One region of the Planococcus sp. 1R117A genome, then DNA from elsewhere that is predicted to be linked to it. Evidence: riboswitches for the same ligand, from Rfam matches in the RefSeq annotation. Region 1 holds a riboswitch; the other holds the start of a gene.
What was found. A riboswitch is a leader RNA that binds a small molecule or an ion and turns the genes downstream of it on or off. The one in region 1 is predicted to bind S-adenosylmethionine.

Region 2: another riboswitch for S-adenosylmethionine. It lies ahead of ACSFXN_RS06985 (LLM class flavin-dependent oxidoreductase); the one in region 1 lies ahead of ACSFXN_RS00130 (methionine biosynthesis PLP-dependent protein).

The regions. Positions count from the first base shown of each region.
Region 1 is NZ_JBPRLO010000001.1:23,498-30,788, reverse strand. Features, by position in the region: gene ACSFXN_RS00140 (NAD(P)-dependent malic enzyme) at 175-1,404, shown strand; gene metC (cystathionine beta-lyase) at 1,923-3,098, opposite strand; gene ACSFXN_RS00130 (methionine biosynthesis PLP-dependent protein) at 3,095-4,216, opposite strand; SAM riboswitch class I at 4,291-4,399, opposite strand; gene ACSFXN_RS00125 (antibiotic biosynthesis monooxygenase family protein) at 4,596-4,901, shown strand; gene ACSFXN_RS00120 (hypothetical protein) at 4,898-5,251, shown strand; gene ACSFXN_RS00115 (cobalamin B12-binding domain-containing protein) at 5,270-5,923, shown strand; gene ACSFXN_RS00110 (STAS domain-containing protein) at 5,901-6,674, shown strand; gene ACSFXN_RS00105 (LLM class flavin-dependent oxidoreductase) at 6,780-7,291, shown strand, end outside.
Region 2 is NZ_JBPRLO010000002.1:317,144-324,434, forward strand. Features, by position in the region: gene ACSFXN_RS06970 (MFS transporter) at 1-642, shown strand, start outside; gene ACSFXN_RS06975 (S26 family signal peptidase) at 722-1,435, opposite strand; gene ACSFXN_RS06980 (hypothetical protein) at 1,924-2,358, opposite strand; gene ACSFXN_RS06985 (LLM class flavin-dependent oxidoreductase) at 2,547-3,932, opposite strand; SAM riboswitch class I at 4,126-4,234, opposite strand; gene ACSFXN_RS06990 (YkuS family protein) at 4,598-5,176, shown strand; gene nikE (nickel import ATP-binding protein NikE) at 5,266-6,087, opposite strand; gene nikD (nickel import ATP-binding protein NikD) at 6,122-6,949, opposite strand; gene nikC (nickel ABC transporter permease subunit NikC) at 6,965-7,291, opposite strand, start outside.

The DNA.
Region 1 (7,291 bases):
TAGATGGGGCTATAGCACCCATTATAGGTTTGGGCAGGAAGCGGCTTAGAAAGCGCTTCCTTTTTTCTTCGTCTCAGACAAAAGGATGAATTGTTATGCCAATGGCTGAAAAAGCCTTCCCTTTTTCTGAAAACTCTTTATAATGAACAATTATGAATAAAGGGAGATGAGGCAATGTCGAACCTAAAAAACGATTCTTTGCATTTGCACCGAAAACATCAAGGAAAGCTGGAAGTCCGATCAAAAGTGTCGGTGAAAAATGAACGGGATTTAAGCTTGGCCTATTCTCCCGGAGTGGCTGAACCATGCAAGGAAATAGCACAAGACCGCCGTAAAGTATACGACTATACGATGAAAGGCAATACTGTGGCGGTTGTCACTGATGGAACAGCGGTTCTTGGCCTTGGCAATATTGGCCCTGAAGCAGCATTGCCGGTAATGGAAGGAAAAGCTGTATTGTTCAAGGAATTCGCTGGAGTGGACGCTTTTCCGATTTGCTTGAATACTACCGATGCTGAAACAATCATACAGACTGTTAAATTGCTGGAACCCGGTTTTGGCGGCGTAAACTTGGAAGATATTTCCGCTCCGACATGTTTTATTGTCGAACAGCGTTTGAAAGAAGAAATGGGCATTCCGGTTTTCCATGATGATCAGCACGGAACTGCGATTGTCACATTAGCTGGCTTGACCAACGCATTGAAATTAGTCGGAAAAAATATTTCAGAGACGAAAATAGTCGTCAACGGAGCAGGAGCTGCCGGTATTGCGGTGGTTAAGCTATTGAGAAAGTTCGGTTGCAGCCAGTTGATTATGTGCGACACGAAAGGCGCGATTTTTAAAGGACGGACGTATGGCATGAATCCGTTCAAGGAAAAAGTGGCAGAAAATACAAATCCTGAACGTATTGAAGGCTTGCTGAGTGAAGTGATCAAAGGAGCAGATGTCTTTATCGGGGTTTCGGCAGAAGGTGCTCTTACCCAGGACATGGTTCGCAGTATGGCTCAAGACTCGATTATTTTCGCAATGGCTAATCCAAACCCTGAAATTTTACCGCATTTGGCAAAAGAAGCAGGCGCCCGTGTAGTTGGAACAGGCCGCTCTGATTTCCCGAACCAAGTCAATAATGTGTTGGCATTCCCGGGGATTTTCAGAGGCGCATTAGACATACAGGCAAGTGAAATCAATGACGAGATGAAAGTTGCAGCTGTACATGCCATTGCCGGTTTGATTGAGGAAAAGGAAATTCATGATGATTACGTGATTCCGGCTCCATTCGATCTGCGGGTAGCCCCAGCAGTGGCGGCAGCTGTTGCAAAAGCTGCAGTGGAAACAGGTGTAGCAAAATACGCATCTGTGCAGGAAAATCAGTCAGTTGAAGTTGCGGCCGGGTCAGGCAGTTAACATATATATAGAAGAAAGCCGTTCAATCTAATCGATTGAACGGCTTTCAGGCTGTCGAGAAACTCTCGGCAGCCTTTTCCATTTCGCTCCAGGGCGGACGCTTTTCGCGGGGGGCGGCCTAAGCCTCCTCGCTCGCTGGCGCTCCCTGCGGGGTCTCAGGACTCGCCCTATTCCCGCAGAAGTCGCCGCCTTCCGCTGCATTCAGCTCTCTGTTGTCACTTTTAGAGACTCTCTAAAGTGGGACGGTTTAAGAAATTCCTCTCTTGTTTATTCCTACTCACCTAGATATGGAGCCAACCAGCGGAGACGCCTGCGGGATAGCGAGACAGCCGAGACCCCGCAAGGCGCGAAGCGGCTGAGGAGGCTTGGCGCTCGCCCGCGGCAAGCGCAGCTGGTTGGCGGAATATCGGTTAAGGGATGACCTTATACAAATTTCAACTTTCCCAACAAGCTGAAAGCCGTTCAATCTAATCAATTGAACGGCTTTTTTTATTGGACAAGAGGAGGAAAGTTGCTTTTTATCGTATAGACGATGTGATTCCGGCAGATTCCCGGACTTTCTGCAATGCTTGTTCCAAGTCTTCCAGTAAATCATCGGTATGCTCCAATCCGACTGACAGGCGCAATAATCCGTCTGTAATGCCCCGCTTTTCACGTTCTTCTCTCGGCATAGAGGCATGGGACATCGTCGCTGGGTACGATAAAATCGACTCGACTGCGCCTAAGCTGACAGCGAAGATGGGAATGCGCAAGCTCTCAACAAACGTCCGGGCAGCTGCTTTATCTGCCAAGCGGAGAGATAGGACCGCTCCTGCGCCTGAAGCTTGCCGTTCATGAATCGGATATCCCGGATGGAAACGGAATCCGGGATAGAAGACTTCTTCGATCACCGGATGGCTGTGCAGATAGTCGGCGATGATGCGGGCTGAAGCGGCTGACTGTTTGAGCCGTGCTCCCAAAGTTTTAATGCCTTGGATCAAATTATAGGAATCCTGAGCTCCCAAAATCGAACCGAAAGTGTTTTGGATAAACCCGAGCCGGTCTCCTAGTTCCGCATCTTTGGTAACGGCGAGCCCTGCGATAATATCGCTATGCCCGGACAAGAACTTCGTCGCACTATGTAAGACAAGGTCCGCTCCAAGGTCCAACGGATTTTGATAAAGAGGAGTCATGAAAGTATTATCGACAAATGTCAGGCAATCGTTCGCTTTCGCCAGTTTTGCAGCGATTTCAATATCAGTGATGTTCATCACAGGATTAGACGGCGTCTCAATATAAATCACTTTTGTATTCGGCCGGATTGCTTCTGCCATTTCACTTAAATCGGTCATATTGACGAACGTATAATCGATATGGAATTTATTCAGCACTTCTGTAACGAAACGGTAAGTGCCGCCGTAAACGTCTTCAGAAATCAAAACATGATCGCCGGCTGAAAGCAGCATAAAAGCGGAAGAAATGGCAGCCATGCCAGAAGCGAACGCAAAACCGCGCGTGCCGTTTTCAAGTTTGGCAATGGTTTCTTCCAGCTTCAAGCGCGTTGGGTTTCCCGAACGGCTATAGTCGAAAGGGCCGAATTCGTCAAAGCTGGGCTGATGATAAGTTGAAGATAAATAAACAGGGACGTTCACTGCGCCAGTCTGTCGGTCAATTCCGGTTGAGTGGATAAATTGAGTTTCCAAATGATCGGTCATAAGCGAAGAGCCTCCTTTTCAAGTTTGGCGAAAGCCTGGGTTAAATCAGCAATTAAATCGTCAGCATCTTCAATGCCGACTGAAAACCGGAGCAGGCGATTACATATGCCGCGGCGCAGCCGTTCTTTTTCTGGAATATCCGCATGAGTTTGGGTCGCCGGGTAAGTGATGAAACTTTCCACTCCGCCAAGGCTTTCTGCAAAAGCGATCAGACGGATGTTTGAGAGGAATGGAGCAACCCATTCTTCTTTTTGCAGCCGGAATGACAGCATGCCGCCTTTACCGGGATATAAAACTTGTGAAATGACGGGCTGTTCTTCTAAAAAAGCAGCAATCTTTTTGGTGTTATTTTCATGCTGCCTCATACGGAGAGGCAAAGTCTTCAATCCACGAATCAAAAGCCATGAATCGAACGGGGACAGCACGGCACCGGTGGCATTATGCATAGTGGCTAATCGCTCACATAGGCTTTTGCCTTTTGCGGCAATCACTCCAGCTAATACATCGTTATGGCCGCCTATGTACTTAGTGGCGCTATGGATGACAATATCCGCTCCTATTGCAAGTGGCTGCTGGAGATAAGGGGTTAGAAATGTATTATCGACAATAAGCAATAAATTGTGCTTTTTTGCGAGTGCTGCATAAGCTCGGAGATCTATTTCCTGCATCAATGGGTTCGTTGGAGTTTCGATAAACAACGCCCGTGTTTGAATGGTGATTTGCTGTTCAGTTGATTCAACATCTTTGAATTCTGCATGAGTAGCCTGGATATTGTAGACGTCGGCGAAATGGCCGAGCAGCCGATAAGTTCCGCCGTAAATGTCTTCTGGCACCAACAGCTCGTCACCTGGACGGAACAGCGACAAGACAAGTTGGATAGCCGCCATTCCAGAGCTGCAGGCAAACCCTGCATCTCCTTCTTCAAGGTTCGCGATGCCTTCTTCCAAAATGCTGCGTGTTGGATTTTTTGTACGTGTATAGTCAAACCCTGTCGACTTGCCAAGTGCTTCATGCGCATATGCTGTCGATAAGTAAATAGGAGGGCTTACGGCTCCAGTTTTTGCATCACTGTGATTCCCTAATTGCACCAATCGTGTTTCCAAGCTGTGTTTCGCCATTTTCATCATCCTTTCAAATAAAAAACAGGGGCTTTCTTCAAAAAGAAGAAAGCCCCTGTTCAGGAAGCACAATCTTCTCATCTTCAAGGCAATGTGGAATGCCTTTTGGAATTAGCACCGTGGCCGCGAGGCTGGTTGCTGAGACATCACAGGGCCAAATCCCTCCGTCTCTCTTGATAAGAAATAAATTTATGAAGTTGTGTACTGTTCGATATTTCAAAGTTTAGAGTATTTGGCAGGGAAGTGCAAGGCAAAATTAAAAGTATTCAAAATTATTATGTTAATTTTATGAAATGACCGATTATAGTACATTTCTTTTAATTCGAATAGCGAAAGGTTATAATAATCAGTAACAATTCAGCAAATGGGGAATATAAAGATGTACATTGTAACATCAACAGTAGAAGTACCGGAAGATAAGACAGCGGATCTCATCAAAATTTACCAAAATCGGTCCCGTCGGGTGGATCAGGCTGAAGGCTTTCATCAGTTCCGGCTGATCCAGAATACCAAAAAGTTAAATGAACTGACTGTACATTTGGAATGGCATTCAAAAGAAGCTTATTTGAAATGGGTCAGAAGCAAGGAATTCAAGGAGATCCACGAACTTGAAAAACATTACCCCGACAAGGCACTGGCAGGAATTGTGCCGAAAGTGCGGCAATATGAGGTCGTTGCCGAATGAACAAAGCCATTAAACAGCAAATTGCGACGGAAACGGCTAAAAGCATTTACAAAGCCTATCCCAATCTTTGGGACCGCTTCGGCGAGCGGGGCTTCCAGCATACAGAGCAGGACAACCACCATCATCTGGATCATCTTGAGACGGCTTTTGAACTTGAAGATAAACAAGTGTTTCTGGATTACAGCCGCTGGCTCGAGACAGTTCTAAACAGCCGCAACGTGGAAACCGCGCTAATCATTGATAATTTTGAACGGCTCATTAATATTCTTCCAGGAAAGACGGGAAAGCAAGAAGAAATTTTTATGCTGGAATGTCTTCAGGAAGCGAATGCATTGCTTTCTAAACCGTAGCAAAAGGAGGTTGTTCAATTGCTTCAGCCAACCCAATTAGCGGAGTTGTTTCTGCAAGGAGAAGATATGGAAGCGCTGCGCCATATCCAGTCTTTTCTCGGAGACCATAGCCGCAAGGAATTGTTCGACGAATTGTTGACGCCAGCGATGTACCATATTGGCGCATTATGGGAAAACAATGAAATCACAGTTGCTGATGAGCATTTGGCTACAGCGATCTGCGATTTTGTAGTGTCTGCTGTTGAAAATAGGAGATTGGCAGAAAAAGGCCTGGAAAGAAAAGCCATGGTGCTGGGGCCAGAAGGCGAAGACCATTATATCGGATTGAAAATGGTGGCTTCGCTGTTCCGGGAGCATGGCTGGTCTGTGAAGTATCTGGGGCCGAATCTTCCGCTGCTCCACGCTTTAGATGCAGCAGAAAAGTGGAAACCGGATGTTATTGCTTTGTCAGCTGCATTAGTTTACAGATTGCCCTTATTGAAAAACTATGTAAAAGAATTTTTGGCATTGGAGCACAAACCGGCTGTTCTGGTTGGTGGGCGGGCAGTCAATGTCTCCAATCTGAATTCTTTAAGGAGCAGCGGGGCCATGGTTGTGAAAGATTTAAACCAATTGGAACTTTGGATCAAGACGGGAGAGAGGCCTGAAAATGACTATGAAATCTCAATTTAATGGTTTGCCGCTCCCGGCATTGAAAGTCGATAATGAATTATCCGTCATAGATTACTCTATTGAAGCCCTTGATTTATTTGGGGAATGCCATAACTTTACCGATATTGTGGATGAAGGTAGTTTGCAAAAAGCACTAAATTTGCTGAGTTCCGATTTTCTTCAGCAAACATTCGAACTTAATTTCATTTCAAAAAAAGGCGATTTACTTTTAGCAGATGTCTATGGCAAACGCAACAATCCGATGGGTTTTTCTCTTGTCATTGTGCCAAAGGATAACCAGCTGCAACACATCTCAGACCAACTGTCTAAGCTTCGCGAAAGACTAAGGGAAACCGATTACGATCTTTTCCAGGAAAAAGAGCGGACACTTGAATTGCTGCAAAAAGTGCGTGAATTATCGGCACCGTGTATCCACTTGGACAGAAATCGTCTGCTCGTCCCTTTGTTCGGCGATTTGACTGAAGAACAGGTACTGGCATTCACGCCACGGCTGTTGGCGAACATTTATGAAAATCAAGCAGAAACAATCATTTTTGATTTAACAGCGCTGGGAAAAATTATGGATGAAGGTCTTCAATACTTGGATGCCCTGCTTCAATCATTAAGCATCATGGGAACATCAAGTGTTTTTACAGGAGTCAAACCGGAGCATGCAAAACGGCTGTATCGTATCAGGACAAAGCAGCCGATGTGTTTTGCCGCCTCTCTTCAAGACGTACTGTCTTCCGATAAATGGCCCAGTAAAAGCTGACTCTTTTCTTGAGAGCCAGCTTTTTTTATGTCTCCTTCCATGAGCGGAAAAGATGTATTTAATTGGCAAAATCGATACAATATGAGGGATAAGGAGTGAAGATGAATGCACATAAAGAAATTTAAAGATATACCTTTATCTGTTTTGGATTTAGCGCCGATTAACGAAGGCAGCAACGCCTCCGAATCATTCCGCAACAGTGTTGAGCTCGCGCAGCATGCTGAGGAATGGGGATTTAACCGTTACTGGCTGGCAGAACATCATAATATGCCGGGCATCGGCAGTTCAGCTACTTCTGTGTTAATCGGCCATATCGCCGGAGCAACTAAAAAAATACGCGTCGGTTCAGGCGGCATCATGCTGCCAAACCATGCACCGCTTGTGATTGCAGAACAGTTCGGTACACTTGAGGCGATGTATCCGGATCGTATTGATTTAGGGCTTGGACGGGCACCGGGAAGTGATCAGGCTACTGCCTATGCCCTTCGCCGTACGCTGCAGAGCAGCGGCGATGATTTTCCACAGCAAGTGGCAGAGCTGGAAAACTACTTTTCCGATAAACCGGTAGGGCGGGTCCGTTCATATCCGGGAACCGGGCTGCATGTACCCATCTGGCT
Region 2 (7,291 bases), on a different contig from region 1:
TTGAAAGAACCGGAACGCCAAAACGAGGTACAGCATTTATATGGAGAACAGAAAACCGGATTTGGACGTATTTTGTCTCCGCTTTATTTTGTCGCGTTTATGGTGATCTTAATTTCTTCTTTCGGCCTCGCTTCTTTTGAATCGTTTTTTGCTTTGTTTGTGGACCATAAATTCGGCTTTTCACCACAGGATATCGCGATTGTCATTTCCCTTGGAGCCGTTGTAGGCGTCATTGTACAAGTCGGCTTTTTTGACCGTTTCACGCGCTGGTGGGGTGAAATCCGGCTGATCCGCTACAGCTTGATCGTTTCCACGCTGCTTGTCCTTTTGTTAACTTATGTGACGAGTTACTGGGCCATCTTATTGGTAACGATGGTGGTCTTTGTTGGATTCGACTTGATGCGGCCGGCAGTGACCACTTATCTTTCAAGGATTGCCGGTAATGAACAAGGATTTGTCGGCGGAATGAATTCGATGTTTACGAGCATCGGCAACATTATCGGGCCAATTGCCGGAGGCATTCTGTTTGATATCGACCTTAACTACCCTTTCTATTTTGCGACTGTCGTACTGGCAATCGGCATCGCTTTAACGTATTTCTGGAAAACACCTAAACAAGCAATTCCAAGAGCAGGGGATTAACTTCCCTGCTCTTTTTTATCCGGCTTTCCCAAGACCCTTAGCTTGAAAAAAGCAGCGTTGGACTCGGTGCCAGTGTTTATTAGCTGCCTTGATAATATCCTAGCACTTCAGCTTGAACTTCAGAAACAGTCAACCTATGCTGACTGCCTCGAAACCAATCGTCTCCAGCAACAAAGATTTCGTCTTCAGCCAACTGGAATTCTCTTGTAGTTTGTGAAAAAATTTCCTTCATCGAATCAATATTTTGAGTTGCTCCATTTTCTATCAGTACCTTATTGTATTCAGCGTTTGAGCTTATACCTACTCGATGTGCACGGCCATAAAAAGTGTCCAATTTCCGGCCGTTGATATAGATTTGGCCATCGATGATTTCTACCGTTTCCCCCGGCAAACCAATCACTCTCCCCACAGTTCGCTGCATCCCATTAAAAAATTCCGCTTCATAGACGATGACATCTCCTCTGGCAATCTCTTTTTCCGTGTAGGGTTGAGGGTCAATCAATAATGGATATTCTGTATAATCATGATTTCCTCTGTCCATTGAATCGTATTTAAAGTCGAATACTTCTAGTGGTTCTTCATACTCTGTAAATAGCTGAATAATCGCCTCCGTTCCAGCGTCTGTAAGAACCGGATTTTCCTGTGTGGAGGTGGAAGGAACCGAAATATTTTCGTTCAAAGCGAGCAAGGAGAACAACGTTCCAACTGCCATGAGCAACACCAACATAGCCGCATATTTGAATGGTCCGATCCCTTTTCCACCAGATGCCTTATCCTCTTTTTTCATCTTCATTAAAAATTTTCTTTTTATTGGTTCCTTGAAGAGAGGGTAATTCCCGATAAACTTGTCCAATTTTTGTTTAAATTTGTTCATCTTGTAATCCTCACATTCTCTTGGGCCGACCTTATCTCTCAATAGCTTTTTTGCTCTTCTAATTCTGGTTTTGATGGTATTTTCAAAGCAGTTTAGGAGATTGATGTTTTTTTGGTGGTACTTGGCATTTATGGATGGTAGGTTTGGAAAGGTAGGTTTTTAAGGAAGATCGGTGTTCAGACTGGCTGGATTTCTGGTGAAAACTGACGAAAACTTCCTCCATGACTCTCCGTGATGTTTTTCATCTGTTCATCATTGGATGTCTTGGTCTCAAAACCTCTCTGCACCGACTTAACACCCGTCCTTTCCGGAACACCCCATAGACGGCAAATGAATCAAATTAGGTTCAATCATTAAAAATCCCCAACCAAAGAGAAGACGGTGTCCAGGCCGACATCAGCCTTCCCTCAAGTTCTTGTCGCTTCTTTCATAGTTCTGTTATTAAAACTATCCAGCAATACGTAACCAAAAACCAGTCCAGCAACTGTCGGTACAGTCGTTCCGCCTATTAAGATGATTTCCGGAATGGCAATCCATCCTATTATGAACGGCATGAAAGGCAAAAAAGACATCAATACCAGAAAAAGTGATGGCAAACCAATTGCAGCAAAAATGGGCCAGTCGAACTTTCGAGACTTGTTCTCTTTCGCTTCAAGAAGAAATTTCGGAGTACGCAGCAGCAACCCCAATGCTACAGGGAAAAGTGCAATAAACACTCTCAGCGCAGCTGGCTCAAATGTTTGTTGCGCCATCTCATTCAACTGCTCTTGAAGCTGCATGCCAAAATACAATACAAATCCCAGAACTATTGTCCAGGCGAAATAATATAGAAATCGTTTCAAAACCATCTCCTCCTTCATAGGGATTGCACGGGAACTATTCATTGTATGCTTATATACGATGGGAAAAGAAAGATGGTTTCATTAACTTGAAATAATTTCCTGTTAGCTTGTTTAAAAGTCGTTTGCAATCAAAAAAGAAAGAAGAAGCGCTTTTTTAAGCACTTCTCCTCCCTGCTGATCGAGTAATTTTAATTGTTTGCCGTTACTGGCACACGTGTATATTGTTTTCCAGGATGGACAGGCGATAAATGAGCGCCTTCTCCAAATAAAGCATCACGCAAAGAATTTCCTTCGTATTCTTTTTGCACAAGTCCCCGCTCTTGAAGAATCGGCACAACGAGTTCAATGAAATCTTCAAAAGTTCCAGGTGTGATAGCGTAAGCGATATTGAAGCCATCGATGCCTGTTTCATTTACCCATTTTTCAAGCGTATCGGCAACCTGCTCTGGAGATCCGACAGTGAATGGCCCAAGTCCGCCAATGCCGACATATTCTTTAATGTCATTGACCGTCGGTTTTCTGCCCGGCAGGATTTTGGTGAAGTTTTCCAAAGCGGACTGAATGGCATCATTTTCAATGTATTCAAGCGGCTGATCCGGTGCATAGCCGGACAAATCAATGCCGGTCCAACCTCCGAACAAGGCGAGAGCCCCTTCATGGCTGATATGCTTCTTATAGTCATTGTATTTTTCAATCGCTTCTTCTTCAGTTTTGCCGACAATCGGCGTCAGCAAAGCAAGAATCTTCACATCATCTTTCTTCCGCCCGGAACTCTCAACTTCCGCATGTATTTTATCTACCGTTTTTTTGGCCAGTTCAATATTCGGCGGACCGATGAAGACACATTCAGCATGTTTTCCGGCAAAAGCCACACCTTTTTTAGAAGCGCCAGCCTGGTAAAGGACAGGTGTCCGCTGTCTGGAAGGTTCCGTTAAATGGGCACCGGGCACTTTATAATATTTCCCTTCATGCTGGATATCATGCACTTTTTCAGGATCTGTATAAATGCCATTCACTTTATCCAGCAGCACGGCATCTTCTTCCCAACTGGATTCCCATAATTTATAGCACACTTCCAAATACTCCTCGGCAATGTCATACCGCTCGTCATGCTTGATCTGGTCGTCTAACCCGATATTGACAGCCGCGCTCTTGAGATAAGAAGTCACAATGTTCCAGCCGATGCGGCCTTTTGTTAAATGATCCAGCGTAGAAATCCGGCGGGCAAAAGTGTATGGATGTTCATGGGTAACGGAAGCTGTGACACCGAACCCCAAATGTTTCGTGACTGCTGACATAAGCGGCACGACCAGCAGCGGATCGTTGACAGGAGACTGCGCCCCTTGCCGGACGGCGGCATCTCTGGAGCCATTATAGACATCATATGTACCGAGGACATCCGCGATAAAGATGGCATCGAACTTTCCTTTTTCCAATAGCTTCGCCAATTCGATCCAATACTCGCTGTCTTTGTATTTATGCGATTGATCTTCGGGGTGCGTCCAGAGCCCAGGTGATTGGTGGCCTGCACAGTTCATATCAAATGCATTTAAATAAATCCGTTTGTTTGTCATAAAAATCCGCTCCTTTGTGTGCACCGTTTTTGGTGTTTCAACTAACCTTTTTAACACAATGATTGATTTGAGGATTTACTATTGCCTTTTCTTTATATACTTGCCGTATTTAAATTTGAGGACAATGAACAAAATAAAAAACCTCCTTTTCTCGATAAAAGAGAAAAGAAGGCTGTATATGTACACAATCCCGCTCTTATCTCCCAAGAATAAAATTCTTGCTGGATTTAGCACCTTTCTGACAAATGTCAGAGGTTGCTGAAGCGTCAACGGGCCAGTCCCTCGGCTTCTCTGGATAAGATTATTAAATTAAAAATAATCATAATATTAAATCAATGGAAAGTCAACGTAATTTGTGAAAATTTTATTTATCCTATAAGTCTTATTGTTTAACTTGGATTAATTGTATGAAGAAGAACTTTATTTTGATGGTAGCTCCATGAAATTCCTTTGCACTTCAAAAAAACAACTGATGCTTTTTTTTGATTCTTGGTTACTGCCATCAAATAATGTCCTCTGCTTTCTAGCGTTCTTCTCTAGTTCTCACATCTATACATTCTATTTTCTTACAAAATTTCATAGAAGTTATCGTGCATATGTTTAACTAATGGACCAGATAGGGAAAGACACTAGAATAACGATAATAAAGAAAGAGGTTTGATAATATGCCAAGAATCGCAGTAGAACATCCGTTTACAGACATCCAACTCGCATTAGGGAAAAGAGGATATCAGGCAGACATGCTTGACCAGAAAGAAAAAGCAGCCAAATACGATGTCCTGGTCGTCCGCAATTCTGAAAGCTACGACCACCTTCGCTTCAAGGGCTCCTTAGTGGAAGTAAGCGGAAGCACGGTTAACGAAATTGTTGACGAAGTGGAAGAACGTTTGCAGCGCGCTGGGAAAATCCCAGGCCAGCCGGATGCAGCGAAAAGTGAATCCGGCAGCGGGTTTTTCGCAGGCCTCTTAAGCGGAGCAGCGATCGGCTCGGTAGTGGCCCTTCTTTTAGCACCGAAAAGCGGCAAAGAACTCCAAGTTACCGTCAAAGAAAAATTAGCCAGCAGCAATTCGAGCGGTGATGGAAGCGGAAAATTGAGCCAAGTGAAAGAAAAAGCAACTGACTTGGCCAACCAGGCTAAAGAAAAAGCCACGGAAGCCACGACTCAAGTGAAAGAGAAAGTTTCCAGCTCGTCTAAAGACCCGCAAGGCACTGAAACTTCAAGAGATTCTTCATCATTGAATTAAAATAACGAGGATAAAAAAAGCCGAAGCGCCCACTTCCCAGTGGATTCTTCGGCTTTTTATATATGGCAGCTTGCCTGCTTGATCCTGCATCAAACAAAACTTTTGTCAGAAGCAATCGTTCGGTTGCGGGGATGTTCCGAAAGAATAGAAGAGACTAGTTTCTTTACAATAGGTTGCTGTGAAGAAAAAATTTCATTTTTGTCTTGGCTGGTTGCGATCAACCTGCCTTTTTCCATGACTGCTAAAGCATCCGAAATGGAATAGGCAGCTCTGATATCATGGGTGATAAATAGATAAGAAAGGCCATAGACCGATTTCAATTCCTTTAACAAGTTCAGGATATTTGTTTGGTTCACCATATCGAGACTGCTGACGGATTCATCCAGGACCATCAATTTCGGCTTTAAAGCGATCGCTCTGGCAATATTGATCCGCTGCAATTGCCCTCCGCTGAACTGCCGGGGGTATTTTTTCATATCTTCCGCATCCAGCCCTACCATATCCAATAAATGCGCAATCGTCCGTTTCATCTCGGATGCCGACAGCCTTTCGTAATTTTCCAAGGGCTCCCCGATAATCTTTTCCGCCGTCATGCGCGGATTCACCGATGAATAACTATCCTGAAAGACCACTTGAAGATTTCTTCTGAGACGTTTTCGGGTAATGGAATCCATTGTATAAATGTCTTGGCCTTGGAAAATGACTTTGCCTTCTTCCGGCTTCTCCATCCCCAGAATGACTTTGCCTAACGTGCTCTTGCCTGCCCCACTTGTTCCAAGAAGCCCCAAACACGTCCCTTCTTCGATAGTAAGAGACACATCGGAAAGAACCGGTGATTCTCTTTCCTTGCGCCAAAAAGAACGGTTCGGGCCGTAGGCATGTGTAACGCTTTTGACTTCCAGTAAACTCATAGACTCCCGCCTTTCCGCTCGTTGCCTGCCGATTCTAGATAACCAGTTTTTTCATCTGTTCGTTTATTGGCAAAACAGGTCTGGCTTGGAGCAGTCTTTTTGTATAGACATGCTGAGGGTGATCGAATAGTTGGAAGACATCTGCTTTTTCCACAATCCGTCCCTTTTGCATCACGGCCACTTCGTCGGCCAGTTCCGAAATTACCCCTAAGTCATGTGAAATCAGCAAGATTGAAGTGCCGCATTCCGTCCGGAGCCGATCCAGTTCCTTAAGCACTTGCATCTGGGTGGTCACATCAAGGGCTGTTGTCGGCTCGTCGGCAATCACGACAGATGGGCGCAGGCACATCGAAATTGCGATCATGACGCGCTGGAGCATCCCGCCGCTCAGCTGAAAAGGATATTTCCGCATAATCTTGGCCGGTTCTTGCAGATTCATCGCTTCCAGAGAAGAAACCGCCAATTCGTTTGCCTGTTTCTTGGTCAGGACCGTATGGCTCCGGATGGTTTCAACAAATTGGTTGCCGATGGTGAATACAGGCGTAAAAGCGTTCATCGGATTTTGCATGATGTATCCGATCTCTTTTCCAAGAACGCTCCGCATCTCTTTCGGCTTTAGTCCATTGAGTTCACGGCCATTCAATTGGATGCTGCCTTCTACTTGTGATGTTTTCAGATTTAACAACTGGAGCAGCGCCATGCAAGTGATTGATTTCCCGCTCCCGCTTTCTCCGATAAGGCCCAGCACTTTCCCGGGTTTCATGTCCAATTGGAGATTGTGAACCAGAGAAAGCATGCCTTGCTCCGATTTTACAGCGACATTCAAGTCGCTCACCTGCAAAACATTGCGATGTTTTTCCATCAGCCACATTCCTTTTCAATAATGTTTTTTCACGCCAAACCGTTCCGATAATGACTCGCCCAGCACATTAAATGAAATGACAACAAACAAAATCATCAAGCCCGGATAAAGCATCAATTCAGGCTGGCTTCGTATAAAGCCTTTTCCTTCATGGATCATAGCGCCCCACTCAGGAGTCGGAGGCTGGATGCCCAGGCCAAGGAACGAAAGCGCTGAGATGTCCATGATTGCCCATCCCATTTCAAGCGTTCCCATAACCAGAATTGGAGGCAGCACATTTGGAATCATATGCCGCCGGATGATTTTCCCCGTCGTAGACCCGCTGATCCGTGCTGCCAGTAT